One region of the Lactobacillus sp. 23-2 genome, then DNA from elsewhere that is predicted to be linked to it. Evidence: riboswitches for the same ligand, from Rfam matches in the RefSeq annotation. Region 1 holds a riboswitch; the other holds the start of a gene.

Region 1 (8,612 bases):
ACGTCAGCAACGACTACGGCCACGCGGCTGCCAGCCTTGATGTTTTCAAAGGCGTGGGCGAAGGTTACTTCTGACCAGGCCAGGTGCTTGTCGTCGATTACGCGCAATGAGCCCTTAGGGCCGACTTGCGGGTTGCCGTCCTTGTCAACAGTGGCGATGAAGGCCAAAGCTTCGTTGAAGAACTTTTCTTGTTCAGCAGTCAAAACAGCAGTGTCTAACTTCTTCATAATGACGTCTCCTTCTTAAATTCAGTTTATTTTTTCTTGATTGATCTCTTATCTGCTTACTATTTTATAGCAATTCGCCAGGAAAAAATTGATGTAGGTCAATTTTGACCATGATTTTAAGATTTTTTTGGAAAAAGTTAAGGTAGCAGGAAGGCACAGACGTTGAGCAGGGCCAAGCCGCCGAAAAAGAGCGCCCAGTCCTTGCCGGTCAGGGGGATCTTCACGATCGCGGACCGCTTGGCGCCTTCGCGGAAGCCATGGGCCTCCATCCCCTGGGCCAGGTTGTCGGCAGAGTTCAGGGCAACCAGGATGGCCTTGAAGTAGAGGACCGGCGACCAGAAGGACAGATTGACCCCGCGCATGAGGCCGGCCACGCGGATCTGCTTGACGGCCTGGGCCATGCGGGGAATGATGTTCAAGGCCGCGAGGGTCCCGTAGGCAAAGTGGCTTGGCAGGTGCAGGTTCTGCTCAAGCGAGCGGGCCATTTCCTCAGCCGTCGTGGAGACCGTTAGGCAGGCCGTGGTCAAGGTGTAGACGTAGACCCGGGTGGTGATGTCCAAGGCGTACCAGAGCTGCTTGCGGTCGGAAAAAAGGTAGGCCGAGGAGAAGACCGTGAAGGCGGCCAGGGTCGCGAAGAAGAGCATGGTCAAGATGGCCTTGGGCCGCATTTTTTTGACCAAAAGCCAGCAAAGGCACAGGGCCATGACGAGCAGGTTGGTATAGAGGCTGACCTTGAATGAAAGCTCCAAAGAGACGATCAGGGCCAGCAGGACTTTAAGACTTGGATTCATAATGCCTCCTTAATCCGTGACGTACTGGAGCCGCTGCTGGTCCAGGCGCAGGTGGTAGTCGCACCAGTCGCTCAAGCCGTGGAACTGGTGGCTGATGACGATAATAGTTTGTCCCATGGCGGCCTGGCTGTCCTTCATGAGCTTGACGACCTGCTTGATGGACTGACGGTCCAGGCCGCTGAGCGGCTCGTCGATGAGCAGAACTTCATGGCCGGAGATCAGCATCAGCAGAATCTGCAGCTTCTTCTTCTGGCCGCCGGAAAGAGAGTAGACGACCTGGTCCAAGTGGCTGGCCAGGTCCAGGTCCGCTAAGGCCTGCTTGATCCGCTCATCGCTGAAGTAGTCGTTCTTGCGCAGCTTCTTGCTGATGGCCAGCTCGTCTTTGACCGTGATCTGGATGAACTGGTCAGTGGCTTTCTGGAAGACTTGGGCTACATGCAAAAAGTAGGTCCGGGCCGGCTGCTTGGCCACTTCCCGCCCTTCCCAGCAGATGGAGCCGGAGTAGGGCAAAAGCTGGGTTAAGGCCCGGAAGAGGGAGGTCTTGCCAACCCCATTGGCCCCCGTCAAAAGGGTGACTTTGCCCTTGTAGAGCTTAAGCTCGTCTTGCTTTAGCAGCAGGTGGCTGGTCTTCAGCAGCACGCCGCTTAAGACGAAAGCCGCTGGGGCATTGGCTTGCGGCAAGGCAAAAGTCAAAGGAACCCTGGCGTCTTCAGCCAAGACCGCGTCCCTTTCTTTGGCTGAAAGCCTGGTGACCGTCTGCCCCGCGAAGCGGTAGAGCTGGTCGACCTTGCCCAGGTAGTCCGTAAAGACGTGGTCGGTCAGGATGATGGTCTTGCCTTGCTCTTTCAGCTGGACCAGCTTTTCCACCAAGAAGGTCCGGGCCTTGGGGTCCACGCTGGCAAAAGGCTCATCTAGCAGAAGCAGGTCGACGTTCATGGCCACTAAGACGGCTAAAGCAACCCGCTGCTGCTCGCCGCCAGACATGGTCGCGATCTTTTGGTCCAAGAGCGGACCGATCTGGGCAAATTCCGTGGCCCGCTGGAGCCGCGTCTCATATTGCTCTTGCTTCATGCCCAGGTTTTCCAGGCTGAAGATGATCTCTTCTCTAGGAGTGGCCATCGTAAACTGCTCGCCGGCATCCTGGAACATCATGGCTTGGCTGAGCCCGCCCAGGTCAACCTGCCCTTGGGTGAGCTTGCCCCCGTACTTGGGGTAGAGTCCGGCCATGATCTTCAATAAGGTCGATTTCCCGCAGCCCGTGGGTCCGATCAAGAGGGAGAAGGCGCCAGGGGCGAAAGTCAGGGACAGGTCGGCCAGGAGCGGCTTGTGCTCGTCATATTCAAAGCTTAAGTGCTGGATGGAAATTTCGGCATTCAAAAAGGTCACCTCAATGAATGGGGTGACCAAAGAAGGCATCTGCTCCCTGCGCTGGCATTGTCCAACAGGTTCAATGGGTCTGATCTCAGCCGTTAGGCACCCCGTGATTAAATCGCTTACTTTACGGCCTAATTATATAAAAAGCCTTAATTTGTGTCCATTTTGCGCTTTTCTGCACAAGTATTATATTTAATTATTTTCTAATTCGTTGTATGCTAATAATGATTAGCTTTTGAAGCTGTAATTTTTGTACTTTTGCTTGCTGTCTGGGAGGAAAAATGCCTAATCAAAAACGAAGGGTCCAGATCGTCACGTCAGCCCTGATGCTGTCCAACGTGATGTCGGGGCTGGACAACACGATCATCAACACGGCGCTGCCGCGCATCATTGCTGACCTGCACGGGATCGAATATACGGGCTGGCTGGTCGCCATCTTCTTGCTGGGCACCGCGGTGTCCACGCCCTTGTGGTCCAAATTGGGCGAGCGGCGCGGCAACAAGCTGGCCTACCAGCTGTCCGCGGCCATGTTTCTCTTGGGGGCGCTGCTGCAGGGGCTGGCCAATTCGATGCCGTTTCTGCTCTTTTTCCGCCTGATCGCGGGGATCGGCAACGGCGGGATGGTCTCCTTGCCGTATATCATCTATTCTGACCTGTATCCGAATCCTTACAAGCGCTTGAAGGTTTTGGGCATGGTGTCGGCCTTTTTCACGACCGCGACCATTCTGGGGCCCTTGTTCGGGGGCTGGATCGTCGACGTTTTGTCCTGGCGCTGGGTCTTCTACATCAATATTCCGGTGGCCTTGATCTCCATCGTTTTGGTCCAGCTCTTCTTTAAGGAAGAACATAAGGAAAAAAGCGTCCGCAAGATCGACCTGGGCGGGGCTGTCTTCTTGTCCTTAGGGGTGGTGGCCCTGCTGCTGGGAACCCAGCTTTTGGGCGCGGTCAACCTGGCCACGGCGTTGCTGGTCTTCGCGGCGGCCTTTATCTTCGTGGGCATGCTGCTGCTGGTGGAACACCGGGCGGACGACCCAATCATTCCGGGCCGCTTGTTCAAGAACCGGCCTTTGGTGATTGACTTTGCCCTCTTTGTCTTGATCTGGGCCGCGATGTCGTCTTTCAGCGTCTATGCGCCAATGTGGGCGGAAGGGCTGATGGCCTCAACCGCCCTAGTCGGGGGGATGACCCAGATTCCCGGAGCCTTTACCGACATGCTGGGCTCCTTGTCCGTTGAGCGCCTGCGCCACCGCTGGAGCGAGTACCAGGTGATCCTCTACACCACTTGGGTGATCTTCTTTGGCTACCTGCTGATGGCCGTGGCACCGCGCTCTTTCCCTTACTGGGCCATCCTGGTGGCGGGGATGCTGCAGGGGGTTGGCAACGGGATCATGTTCAACCAGCTCCAGGTCAAGGTCCAAGAGGATGCTGACCCCAAGGACGTGCCCGTGGCGACTTCTTTCTCCTACCTGATCAGAATGCTGGCCATGGCCATCTCGTCCTCAATTTTTGGCGTGATCCTGAACCAGCACCTGGCCAAGGGCGTGGCCCAAAGCCACGGCCGGATCACGATCAAGATGCTGAACCACCTGTCCGACTTTGAAACCAGAGCCCGCCTGCCGCGCCAGCTGCTGCCGGAGATGGAGCAGATCCTCTATGGGGCGATTCACGCGATTTTCTGGGCCGGCTTCATCCTTGTTGCCGCGGCATTATTGATCGCGATTTGGGCCAGAAGGCAGGAAAAACGGGGCCAAAAGCGCTAAAGCCCGTTGACAGGTTCCAATTGTTGTAAAATATAAATAGTTTAAACGATAGGGGGGATCTGGCTTGGCAACCGTAGCTTTAGATGAATACTTGCAGACGCTGCTGCGCAAGCAGGGGCGCGATCATAATGAATTGACCCTGCCCGCGGGGAGCAGCGATCTTGACCTCTGCACCATTTATTTGGAAAATACCAACCTGGGGATTCACAGGTACTTGACTGATGTGGTGACTTTGCTCTTTTTGGCGGCAGGGCATGAGACCTTGCGCCTTGAAAAAAAGGAGCTGGACTTTGGCGCGGGCAACTTTGTCCTCTTGGACAAGGGGGCAGCTTATGAGCTCTTGGACCCCAGCCGCGGGGCCCTGCTCTTGAAGTTCAAGTTCCGGCCAAGCCTGGGCCTGCAACCCCTTTTTGAGCAGGAATTCGCCAAGACGGATAAAGACGCCCAAGTCTGCACGGCCTGGCTCAAACGGCTCAAGCAGGATGGCTTCTTGTGGGTCAGGAACATTCCGCTGATGCCAGCCTCCAGATGCCTGCTAAACGCGGTGGATGAGTATCTGGACGGGGATGTCTTCGCGGCGACCTTGATCAAGGCCAACCTGGCCAAGGCCGCGGCTTTGAGCCTGCGCTCAGAGCGCTTTGGCAGCCAGGTTAGGGCTGCCAAAAAGGAGCCCGGCCACTTGGGCGCCCGGGAGATCAACCGCTATATTGACGCCAACTACATGGACACCAGCCTGAAGACGGCGGCCCAGGCTTTTGGCTTAAATGCCAACTACTTCTCCAACCTGGTCAAGAAGCGTACCGGCAAGAGCTTTATCGACCTGGTCAATGAGCGGAAGATGGATGAGGCCTGCGTCCTTTTGGCCAGGACGGACCTGTCGATCATGCAGATCATCCACCAGCTGGGCTACAACGGCAAGTCCTTCTTCTACAAGAAGTTCAAGGAAGTCTATGGGGTGTCCCCCAATGAAAAGCGCGATGAGCTGTTCCGGCAGCAAAAGATCAATTTGAAATAAGCCTGCTGGACGCGAAAAAGAGTCTGGGAAAAAACGGTTCAGTTGAGTATTTTTCGGGAACCAGTTTTCGAAAAAGCAACTCAGTTGGGTACCTTTGAGCTTCAGCAGCGCTCTGCTGTGATTTGAGATACATAAAAAGGCTTCTAGAAGTTTTTTCACTTCTAGAAGCCTTTTTTATTAGCTAGAGTTTTACATTTCTTGCAGCCGTTTGATCCGCTCGCTGGTTGGCGGGTGGGTGTCAAATAAGTGGCTCAGGCTGGGCCGGCGGATCGGGTCTTCAATATAGAGCGAGGCGCTGGCGGAGTTGGCCGCCTTCATGGGCTGGCTGTTTTCGATCTTGGTCAGGGCGCTGATCAGTCCTTGGGGATTCCGGGTCAGCTCCACGGAACCCGCGTCGGCCAGGTATTCCCGGTTTCGGGACAGGGCCATCTGGGCCAGGGCCGCGGCTAATGGGCCCAGGATCAGGACGAAAACGACGCCGATCACGCCGATGATCACCCCGAGCGCGTCGCCGCTGTCGCGGTCATCGTCATCGCGGTCTCCCCCGCCGAAGCCATACCAGATCCAGCGCTGGGCAAACTGGGAGATGAAGCTGATGGCTGAAACCAGAACCAGGGCAACCATGGACAAGCGGATGTCGTAGTTGCGGATGTGGGAGATTTCATGGCCCAGGACGCCTTCCAGTTCTTCGCGGTCCATCATGTCCAAAAGCCCCTGGGTCACGGCTACGGCCGACTTGTCCGGCGACAGGCCTGTCGCGAAGGCATTGGGGCTTTGGTCAGGGATCAGGTAGACCTTGGGCATGGGGATCTGGCCCACCATGGCCATGTCTTCAACGATATGAAAGAGCTGGGGATTGTCTTCCTCGCGCAATTCTTGTCCATGGTTCATGGACATGACGACATTGACTGGGTCCTGGAAGACCAGGAAACTGTAGACCAAGGCCACGACCAGGGCGGTCAGGATGCCCGGCAGGGGCTTGTCCCAGAGCAGCTGCCCCAGGCCTGCTCCAACCAGGGCAAAAATCACGGCAAAGAGGAACATGACCAAGAAGGTTTTGCGCTTATTGCGCGCAATTTGCTCGTAAAGCATTGATCCTCCTTAATATTGTGCCAAATGAATTGCTTAAAATGAAACTTTCGGAGCCTTGGTCTCTTCTTCAGGAATTGACAGGTAGTCAACCTTGCTGAAGTGGTGGATGTTGGCCACGATGTTGGACGGGAAGGTCACCAGCAGCTTGTTGTAGCTGGCCGCGCAGGAGTTGTACAGCTGGCGGGAGTAGGCGATCTTGTTTTCCGTGTTGGTCAGTTCTTCCTGCAGCTGGCCGAAGTTCTGGTTGGCCTTCAGGTCCGGGTAGCTTTCAGCCAGGGCAAAAATGCTCTTCAGGCTGTCAGTGATCTGGTTGGACAGCTGCATGGCCTGTTCGTGGTCATCGGCTGGCACTTGCACCAGCTGGTTGCGCAGGGCAACGACAGCGGACAGGGTTTCCTTTTCGTGCTTGGCGTAGCCCTTGACCGTTTCCACCAGGTTGGGGATCAGGTCATTGCGCCGCTTCAATTGTACGGTGATTTGACTCCAGGCCTCTTCGGTGTTGATCTTGGCTTTTTGCATGCCGTTGTAGGCAGAGATGTAAAAAATCGCGATCAAGATGACGAGGATCAGGAGCACGATCCAAAGGGTCATAGTTCATGCCTCCTTATCTGCATATTGCATTTTCACGTTTTTGTTTCATTAAACGCGCTCTTCATTTAATTATAGCTTATGGCATATTTCTGGCAAAATGAAAACGCCCAAAAGCCTTTGGACGTTTTCCGGAATTTTGCTGATTTACAGGGCCAGTTTGACGATCACCCAGCCGATCGCGGACAGGATGACCAGGCCAATCATTTGGTAAGTGAACCACTTAGGGAAGAACTGCTGCTTCTGGTCCTTGGAAGCGTGGGCATAGAAGGTCCGCATGACCAGCATGTTTGCCATGGAGCCGATTGGTGACCCGAAGCCGCCGATGTTGGAGCCCAAAGTCAGGGCTTCGGCGTACTTGGAGAACTTCCCGATCAAGATGGTTGAAGGAACGTTGCTCATGAACTGGCTGGAGATGATCGCCGTCCAGTAGGTGCTCATCTCAGTCCCAACGAAGCCGTGAATCAGGGTGACAACGAACGGAATCTGCTGGATGTCGCTGATGAAGACGAAGAACAGGGTAAAAGTCAAGAGCAAGGCGTAGTCGATATTGACCAGGATCTTCCAGTTTAAGATCAGGGCCCAGATGATGGAAGCGACTAATGGCATCCAGATCGGCACGAACTTGAAGACGCCGACGAAGAAGAAGAGGAAGATCACGGTCGTGACGATAGTCATTGGCCAGGAGATCTCAATTTCCACGACTTCTTGGGTTGGCACCGCATCCTTCGGAACGAAGAAGAAGATGCACAAGAAGACGGCCATGGCCGCGATCAGGTAAGGCAGGGTCCACTTGAAGAAGGTGGCTGGCATCAGGTGGTAGTTGGAGACCACGAAGATGTTGTGCGGGTTCCCCCATGGCGTGAAGGCCGCCCCGATGTTGGCTCCCATCCCGATCAAGGTGGTTGGAAGGATCTGCGGCAGCTTGTACTTCTTGGCAATGTTCAAGTAGAGCGGAATCAGGGTCAGGCAGGTAATGTCGTTGCCCAGGAACATACCGGACAGGATGGCCAGCAGGGTGAACAGGAGGTTCAGCTTGCGGGTGGAGTCAGCAATCGCCGTCAGCTTGTAGGCAATGATGTCCAAAACGTGCAGGTAGCTGTAGATTTGGATCAAGATCAGCATCGTGGCCACGGACTCGATCGTGTGCCAGTTCATGTCGCCGCTTCTAGGCCGCGCGAAGAAGAGGCTGATGATGGTGATGATGATGGTGATCTGCAAGATGCGGTCCCCGAACATCTTCTTGAAAAAGGCTAAGAAGTTTGTTGAATTGTCTTTTTTGGCAGCGTCCATATTAAACTCCTAATTTCTAGAACTTGCTAAAAGCATTGGCTTTGATGCTTAACGCAAAATTAACGAAACTGAAACTATTACTTTACTTTCAATATTTCTATTGTGTGCTATTTTTCTAAAATTCTCAATAGTTCAAAATTAACGAACAGATGTTATTGAAAAGAGTTTGACGAATCGCAAAAGGCAAAAAGTCCCAATAAAAATCCGAACATTCGCAAATGAATAACTAATAAAAACAGCTGTGAATGCCGGTATATAGCCTTTTTACGCCGATCAGCAAAAATGGGCAATTGCTACCTTTTTTAACTGAACAAAAGTGACCGACTTTTACCAACGACCAAAAATTGGTTCCAAAGCGTGGACCACTTTCTGAAAAGAAATAGCGCTTACATTGAGTGGGAGCTTTGTTAAGAATTATTAATAAAGCCAATGAGCTGGAAAAAGGCTATAATTTGACATGCGGCCCAAAGCG
Region 2 (8,612 bases), on a different contig from region 1:
ATGTGCTCAAGCGACCTGCTGGACCTGATCAACGAATACCACTTGAACCCAGACTACACGGGCTACAACCTGCGCCACATTTTTGGCTCTTCAACCATCAAGGACGCCCACTACAACAACCCGCGCGCTTGGTACATCCACCGCTACTTTGACCCAGAATGGGAAGGCAAGCCTGGCGACCAGGACCAGCCATTCATCACTTATGCCAAGAAGAAGATTTCCCCAGAAGACATCAAGTTCTTGGAAAGCTCCCACTACCAAGACACTGAATACGACGTCTACAGCACGACCAATACTGAAGCTGAAAAGAAGCTTTTCCGGCCAATCGGCATCAACCGGAACTTCGAAACCCACATTCTGCAGATCAGAAACGATGTTGAAGAAGGCATTGCCGGCGTGCAATGGCTGGCCTTTGGTCCTAACACCTTCAACGTCTTCGTGCCATTCTACACCAACGTCACGACGACTCCGGCCAGCTTCCAGACCGGTCCTGACTTTGACTTGAGCAAGATCTTCTGGATCAACAAGCTGAACGCCCAGCTTGGCGACACCAACTACAAGGTTTACAGTGCCTTGGAGCAGGCCTTTGAGGAAAAGACCATGGCCAAGCTGCGCAAGATCGAAAATGAGACCGACCGGGCCGTTAAGGGCTTGGAAGGCCGTGAGCTGCAAGCCAAACTGGAAGAAGCCAACCAGAAGATGGCCGACCTGGCTTATGAAAACACGGTTGCTTTAACTGGTGAAATGGTTGCTTCCGGCCACACTTTGATGAAGCTGAAATACGACCTGCTTGACTAAATTAAAAAAATCAGTTGCCAGTCAATGTCATTAAGTTAAGACATTGGCTTTGAACAACGCCTTAAGACACTCATCTGACTTAGCAATGTCAGATGAGTGTCTTTTTTATGGAAATTGAATTTCGCACAACCGCTAAATAAGATTGGATTGCCAGTTCTTTTGCCGATTTCCTATTCAACAGCCTGGTCAATGGTAGAATAGAAGAGCAAATGCTTAAAAAACAAGGAGTTATCAATGGAAAAAGCACAAGAAATTCAAATGCTGAAGGATTTTTCCGATGCCAATGCCACTTCCGGCTTTGAAACGGAATTCGTCAAGCTCTTCACGGACACGGTCAAGGACTACGCTGACCTGGAAGTCGACGGGATGCTCAACGTCTACGCTGCCAAGAAGCAGAACAAGGGCCAGCGGCCAGTCATCCAGCTGGATGCCCACTCCGACGCCGTAGGCCTGTTGACCCAGGCAGTCCGCCCCAACGGCTTGCTCAAGTTCGTCACCCTGGGTGGCTGGAACAACGTTGTCTTGCCATCAATGAGGGTCAAGGTCAGAAACAAGGACGGGGAATACATCCCGGGCGTTGTGGCCTTGAAGCCGCCGCACTTCATGACGGCCGCTGAGCGCAAGGCAGTGCCGCAAGTGGCTGACCTCTCCATCGACGTTGGCTCCTCCAGCCGGGAAGAGACCATCAAGGACTACAAGATCGACACGGGCTGCCCGATCTTCGTCGACGTCAAGTGCGAGTACAATGACAAGACCGGCCTCTTCTTCGGCAAGGACTTTGACGACCGCTTCGGCGCCGCGGCCATGGCTGACGTCTTGGAAAACCTGAAGGATGAAGAAACCAACTTTGACGTCGTGGCTGCCCTGTCCAGCCAAGAGGAAGTTGGCCTGCGCGGGGCTTACGTGACGGCCCGCAAAGTCAAGCCTGACGTCTGCCTGGTTCTGGAAAGCTGCCCGGCTGACGACACCTTTGAGCCTGAATGGCTGTCGCAGACTGGCCTGAAGCGCGGGCCAATGCTGCGGGACATGGACGTGACCTTCCTGCCAAACCCGAAGTTCCAGCAGTATGCCTGCGATCTGGCGGACAAGAACGGGATTCCTTACACCCGTTCAGTCAGAACTGGCGGCGGCCAGGACGGCGCGGCCATCTACTATGAAAACGGGGCACCGACCATCGTCATCGGCATTCCGGTCCGTTATGAGCACTCGCCTTACTGCTTCAGCAGCTACAAGGACTTCAAGGCCTCAGTTGACCTGGCTTTGGCCATCATCCGCGACCTTGACCAGGAAAAGCTGGACTCCTTCAAGTCTTTTGACTAGACTGATTTGTGAAAAAAACACTAGCTTTTTAACTAATAATTGTTATAATTAGTTTGGTAAAAGTAATTATATAAGTGAGATTCTGCTGATTGCAGCAGATCAATAACGCGAACGAAAGCCACTAGGGGTGCTTACCGCTGAGAGACCATTGGTCGACCCTTTGAACCTGAACAAGACAATTCTTGCGCAAGGGAAGTGTCATTATTTAAGTGCGAGCATGAACTCCTACTGGCTTTGTTTTAGCTGGATAGGAGTTTTTATTATGTTTAGAAAAGAAAAAAGCTGGAACGTCAAGGCCGTCATCCTGGTAGCTTTAATCGGGGTTATCATGGGCGTGATCTACCAATACGTCTTCAATCCGCTCTATAACGCTACCAAGGTGGCCTTGTCCTTTGTCGGCCAAGGTCCACTGGCCGATGAGCTCTACTCAGGCCTGTGGTACATGGCCGCGCCTTTGGCCATGTACTTCGTGCCGACCTTTGGCTCCGGCGTGATCGGTGAGACCCTGGCCGCGATGGTTGAAATGGCCTTTGGCGGGCAATGGGGGGCGTTGACCATTCTGGAAGGGGCCGTGCAGGGGGCCTTCAACGAAATCGGCTTCTTCCCCAAGAAGGAAAACTATGACCGCTTCAGCTGGACCAGCTTGATTATCGGGGCCATCTGCTGCCACGTTGCCGCCTTCGTCATGTGCTACTTTATCTATGGCTGGAATGCCTACAAGCCAAGCCTGCTGATCGAAATGTTCATTGCCGGCATGGCCTCGGCCGTCTTCTTTGACGCCGTTTTGGTCAAGTGGATCACCAAGCTTTTTGATAAAATCATGAAGTAAGCAGCGCTTGCTTTAAAAAAGCAAGCCAGCAGGCAGAAACGCGCAAGATCAGCAAGCGGAACGGGAGTTTTATCTTAAAATTGATAAAATGATGCAAATTTGCTGACAAGTCTGTCTTTTGGGTGTACAATCAGAAACATATTTCAAAAAAGCTTGATATTTGCTAATATCAAGATCATTGAAAGGAGCAAAAGACATGACACGCATTAAATTATGTGAACCAAAGAACGCGAACAAGGAATACTGGGAAGTAGTCGGCGTGGTAATTGCGCTGATGCTCCTCATTGCTCTGCTTGGCCTGCACGCCGGCAGCTTCATGATGTAAGCTTAAATGAATTTAACCAGCAGCCATCGAAATCAGACTAAAAAAGGCGCGAGTCAATTTGACTCGTGCCTTTTGCGTTTTGACGTAAATTATTTGGCTGGGTTAGGCTTGGCCGGCATCGTGGCTTCCGTGCGCTCATGGCGCTTGTGGTCCCTGATGATGGACAGGAGCTTGGAGGAAACCATGTCGATGGCGACGTCGTTTTCGCCCCCGCGGGGGATGATGATGTCCGCGTACTTCTTTGACGGCTCAATGAACTGGTTGAAGCTGGGCTTGACCGTGGCCAGGTACTGGGCGATGATCCAGTCGATTGACCGTCCGCGCTCTTGGGTATCGCGTTGCAGGCGGCGGATAAAGCGGATGTCGTCGTCAGCATCGACGAAGAGCTTGACGTCCATGAACTGGCGCAGCTCTTCTGAGGCCAGGACCAGGATCCCTTCAACGATGATAATGTCAGCGGGCTCAACATGGATCGTGTCCTTGGCCCGGGTCAGGGTGTTGAAGTTATAGGTCGGCATCTCGATGGCCTGGCCGTTGAGCAGCTGCTTGAGCTGGCTGACCATGTAGCCGGTGTCGTAGGCGTTGGGGTGGTCGTAGTTGATCGCCTTGCGCTCTTCCATGGACAAGCCGGCATTGTCTTTGTAGTAGGCGTCTTCCGTCAGGATCAAGACCCTGTCGGCTGGCAGGCGCTTGCTGATCGCTTTGGCCACCGTGGTCTTGCCAGAGCCTGAGCCCCCGGCAATCCCGATGACCAGTGGTTTTTGTCTTTCTGCCATTATGCTTCCTTCTGTTCTTCCAAATCATTGCGGCGCAGGATGTCGCGGACCTTGGTCGTCAGCATGTCCAAGGCGACCTGGTTGCCGCCGCCTTCAGGAACGATGATGTCGGCATAGCGCTTGGACGGCTCAACGAACTGGTGGTAGCTTGGCTTCACCGTGGCCATGTATTGGTCGATGATGTAGTCAAAGCTGTAGCCGCGTTCGGCCATGTCGCGGCGCTGGCGGCGGATCAGGCGGATGTCGTCGTCAGTGTCGACGTAGATCTTGATGGCCATCAGGTCGCGCAATTCAGGAATGGCCAGGACCAGGATTCCTTCCAGGATGATGATGTCAGCTGGCTCCACGTGGACCGTTTCGTGCTTGCGCAGGTGGGTCGGGAAGTCGTAGACCGGCATCTCGACGGCCTTGCCGCTGGTCAGGTCCTGCAGCTGGCTGATCAGCAGGTCAGTGTCAAAGGCGTCGGGGTGGTCAAAGTTGATCTGGTCCCGTTCTTCCTGGGTCATTTCCGGGTGGTCCTTGTAATAGGAATCTTCCGTAATGATCCGGATCCGGTCGTTCTTAAACTGGTCGTACAGCTCGTGGGCAATGGTCGTCTTCCCTGAGCCAGAGCCACCAGCAATTCCGATAATAATGGGATGTTTCTTATGTGACATTATTAAACTCCTTTAACATTATATTATAGAGGCCTAAGGGGACAGGGTCTAGCAATTCTTGTCAAAAAGCCGCTGCTTGCCGTTTTTTCCTGCTTGCCGAGTTCCCAGCTTTAGCCTGATTGGCTTAAGGGCTCGTTCGGAATTGACCCGTTTGGGGCAAAACTTGCTTTTTCTTTAAAAATAAGGCAAAAGCCTTTGGAAAATAAGGGGATTTTTCTGATCTAAAGGGCAACTGTTAATAAACGTAAGTTTTCTTAGGATAAAACTTAATTTTGTTAAGCTTGAAAAGGACGGATTTAACAAAAATAATCTGTAAGCGGAATCCTAATATTAAAAAAACGTTAAATCAGCCTGTCCCCGAGAGGATGACACTTGTAATTGCCACGATTTTCTGATAAATTTAATAAAAAATTAAGGAAGACCAAACAACAATTGACGGTCGTCCAGCCGGCAGGATGGCAAAAACGTTAAGAATTAGCACTTACTTTTTGTTATTGAGATCCCGCTTTGGAGGAATTGGCAGCTAAGCAGGCTTAGCGATCCGGACTGGAATTTTTTAATTTAGCATTAAGCAACCGAGGAGGACCCAAGATGGCAGCAATCATCGAATTCAAGAACGTCAACAAATACTACGGTACCTACCATGCCCTGAAGGACATCAACTTATCCATTGATGAAGGGGAAGTCGTATCAGTTATCGGCCCTTCAGGTGCCGGCAAGAGTACCCTGATTAGAACCATCAACGGCTTGGAAGGCATTTCTTCAGGCGTCTTGGACGTTGATGGCCACGACCTGGCAGACAAGCGTACCGACCTCAACAAGATCAGAAGAGACGTCGGCATGGTCTTTCAGCACTTCAACCTGTACGAAAACCACACCGTTTTGGAAAACATCATGCTGGCCCCAAGAATCGTCCTGCACCGGGACGAACAGGAAAACCGCCAATTGGCTGAAAAGCTCTTGAAGCAGGTTGGCTTGCTGGACAAGGAAGAAGCTTACCCGCGCCAGCTCTCCGGTGGGCAAAAGCAGCGTGTCGCCATTGCCAGATCACTGGCGATGAAGCCCAAGGTTCTGCTGTTTGACGAACCAACTTCCGCCCTTGACCCGGAAATGATTCAAGACGTCCTGGACGTTATGAAGAACATCGCGGCCCAAGGGATGACTATGGTCGTCGTTACTCACGAAATGGGCTTTGCCCGGGAAGTGAGCGACCGCGTGATCTTCTTTGACCAGGGGACCGTTTTGGAAGACTCACGCAACCCGCAAGACTTCTTCGAACACCCGCACCACATGCGGGCGCAAGAATTCTTGAGCAAGGTGATTGACCGCTAATTGAGGAAAGGAGCGGCACATCTGATGAAAAACGCAAGAAAATTTTTTAAGCGAGCAGCGGCGCTCCTCCTGCTGCTGGTGAGCGGGACGGCCCTGGCTGCCTGCGGCAATACCAGTGCTTCATCCAATCCCGACCGGGTCTATGACCACGTGATCCAGTCCAAGACCGTCACTTGGGGCGTCAAGTACGACACGACCCTGTTTGGGCTGAAGAGCGTCAAGACCAACAAGCTGGAAGGCTTTGAAATCGACCTGGCCCGGCTTTTGACCAAGACGATCGCGGGCAAGGACGCCAAGACCAAGTTTATCGAAGTCACCCCGCAGACCAAGATTCCGCAGCTGAAGAACAACAACCTGGACGCGGTTCTGGCCTGCATGACCATCACGCCGGAAAGAAGAAAGTCCGTTGACTTCTCAACCCCTTACTTCAAGGCTGGTACCTCGCTTTTGACCAAGACGACCAGCAGCGTCAAGTCCGTCAAGGACCTGAACAAGAAGGGCAAGGTCGTGATCATCTGCAAGGGGACGACGGCGGCTGACGACATCGCCAAGCAGGCACCTAAGGCTAAGATCCGGGCCTACAACGACTACGGCTCTTGCACCAACGCCCTGTTAGCCGGGCAAGGGGATGCCTTTGCAACTGACAACGGGATCCTGGCCGGGATCGCCGCCCAGCACAAGAATCTGCATCTGGTTGGCGGCACCATTGCCGTTGAGCCATACGGGATTGCGGTTGAAAAGGGACAGACGAAAATGCTCAATGCCATCAACAAGGCCTTGAAGACCATCAAGGCTGACGGCAGCTATGACAAGCTGGTCAGAAAGTGGTTCGGCAGCATCAATGGTTTCAGTGTCAAGGAGGCTGAATATTAATGTTTAACTTATTGTCAGAAAACTGGTCAACGTTCCTGCTTGGCTTCTGGAACACCATTCTTTGCAGCGTGATCGCGCTGTTCTTCAGTCTGGTGATCGGTTCCGGCTTTGCCATTTTGGAAACCGTGCCAAGCAAGTTTTGGCGCGGGGTAGCCAAGGTCTACGTTGAAATTTTCCGGAACATTCCGTTGCTGGTCGTAACCATGGTCTTCTACCTGGTATTGCCGACCTACACGCCTTTAAAGCTGACCGGCTTTCAAGCCGGGACTATCGGCTTGTCTATCTACTCTTCGGCCTTCATTGCTGAAACGGTCCGCTCAGGGATCAACTCTGTCGGCGAGGGGCAGATGGAAGGGGCCCGGTCCAACGGGATGACCTACTGGCAGGCCATGCGCTACGTTATCTTGCCACAGGCCTTCAAGATCGTCATTCCAGCCCTGGGCAACCAGTTCATCAACCTGATCAAGAACTCCAGCATCTTGGCCTTCGTTGCCGGCTTTGACCTGATGTACCAAGGCGACATCGTTGCCTCCAACACTTTCCAGACGATTCCAAGCTATGTCTTAGTCGGGATCTTCTACTTGATCCTGACCCTGCCGATGAGCTACTACATGCAGTACTTGGAAAAGAAGACGGCTTAAGAGGAGGAAGAATAAATGCAAAATCTGGCAAATGCTTTGTCCTGGACCAACCTGCACTTCTTGCTGCAGGGGTTCTGGGTCACGATTGAAGTTTCCGTGATTTCAATCATTTTGAGTTTCATTTTTGGCTTGATTCTTGGGGTGCTCCGCTACACCAGAGTTGATGAGACCACGACCGTCATTTCCCGAGTGGTCGGCGTGATCGTTGACATCTTGCGAAACCTGCCTTTGCTGCTGATCATCTTCTTCTCCTACTTCGGCCTGCCGGTTATGGGGATCAGAGTGGATGCCTTCCAGGCTTCAGTTATCGCCATGGTAGTCTTTGAATCAGCCATGATTGCCGAAGTCGTGCGTTCCGGGATCAACTCCGTTGACCCAGGGCAGATGGAAGGGGCCCGGTCCAACGGGATGACCTATGTCCAAGCCATGGTACACGTGGTGATGCCCCAAGCTTTGACGCGGATGATTCCAGCCTTGCTGTCCCAGTTCGTGTCTTTGATCAAGGACACGTCACTGGCCACGATCATCGTTTTGCCTGAACTGCTCTACCACGCGGAAATCATCTACAACCAAAACACCAACTACATGATTCCAATGTACTTGACAGTTGCGGTAATGTACTTCATCATTTGTTTCGTGCTGTCCACTTTTGCCAATTACCTGAGCAAGCGGATCAAGTACTAAGCTGAATGAAAGATTCAAATTCTAAAACAAAATATCGAGATTAATGCTTGTACAAAGCGCCAACGTAGTTTGTTGCTTGCCAAGGAGGAGGTTATAAATGGCACGTAAACTTACCAAGTTGCTGGCTTTCTTCGCTGCACTGCTTGTGGCCTTGAGCTTGACTGCTTGTTCAAAAACTGGAAAAGAGACCAGTTCGGCAACCTACGACCGGGTCAAGAAAAGCAGGACCATTACTTGGGGGATGCGGGCTGATACCCGCCTGTTCAGCATGATGGACACCAAGACAGGCAAAGCGAAGGGCTTTGAAGTCGACTTGGCCCGTGCCATTACCAAGAAGATCTTAGGGCCCAAGGGCAAGATGAAAATTGAATACATCAG

Evidence for each region. A riboswitch is a leader RNA that binds a small molecule or an ion and turns the genes downstream of it on or off. The one in region 1 is predicted to bind thiamine pyrophosphate.
Region 2: another riboswitch for thiamine pyrophosphate. It lies ahead of OCH80_RS02595 (ECF transporter S component); the one in region 1 lies ahead of OCH80_RS01470 (ATP-binding cassette domain-containing protein).

What each region holds. Positions count from the first base shown of each region.
Region 1 covers NZ_JAOQBX010000002.1:110,207-118,818, reverse strand. Annotated here, with positions in the region: gene OCH80_RS01480 (pyridoxamine 5'-phosphate oxidase family protein) at 1-227, opposite strand, end outside; gene OCH80_RS01475 (CbiQ family ECF transporter T component) at 365-1,018, opposite strand; gene OCH80_RS01470 (ATP-binding cassette domain-containing protein) at 1,028-2,434, opposite strand; TPP riboswitch at 2,422-2,509, opposite strand; gene OCH80_RS01465 (MFS transporter) at 2,674-4,152, shown strand; gene OCH80_RS01460 (helix-turn-helix domain-containing protein) at 4,217-5,167, shown strand; gene htpX (zinc metalloprotease HtpX) at 5,357-6,259, opposite strand; gene OCH80_RS01450 (LemA family protein) at 6,293-6,850, opposite strand; gene OCH80_RS01445 (SLC13 family permease) at 6,995-8,140, opposite strand.
Region 2 covers NZ_JAOQBX010000004.1:46,810-55,421, reverse strand. Annotated here, with positions in the region: gene OCH80_RS02605 (C69 family dipeptidase) at 1-798, shown strand, start outside; gene OCH80_RS02600 (M42 family metallopeptidase) at 1,033-2,118, shown strand; TPP riboswitch at 2,232-2,329, shown strand; gene OCH80_RS02595 (ECF transporter S component) at 2,381-2,947, shown strand; gene OCH80_RS02590 (hypothetical protein) at 3,144-3,272, shown strand; gene udk (uridine kinase) at 3,362-4,048, opposite strand; gene udk (uridine kinase) at 4,048-4,704, opposite strand; gene OCH80_RS02575 (amino acid ABC transporter ATP-binding protein) at 5,296-6,036, shown strand; gene OCH80_RS02570 (transporter substrate-binding domain-containing protein) at 6,061-6,909, shown strand; gene OCH80_RS02565 (amino acid ABC transporter permease) at 6,909-7,550, shown strand; gene OCH80_RS02560 (amino acid ABC transporter permease) at 7,566-8,234, shown strand; gene OCH80_RS02555 (transporter substrate-binding domain-containing protein) at 8,332-8,612, shown strand, end outside.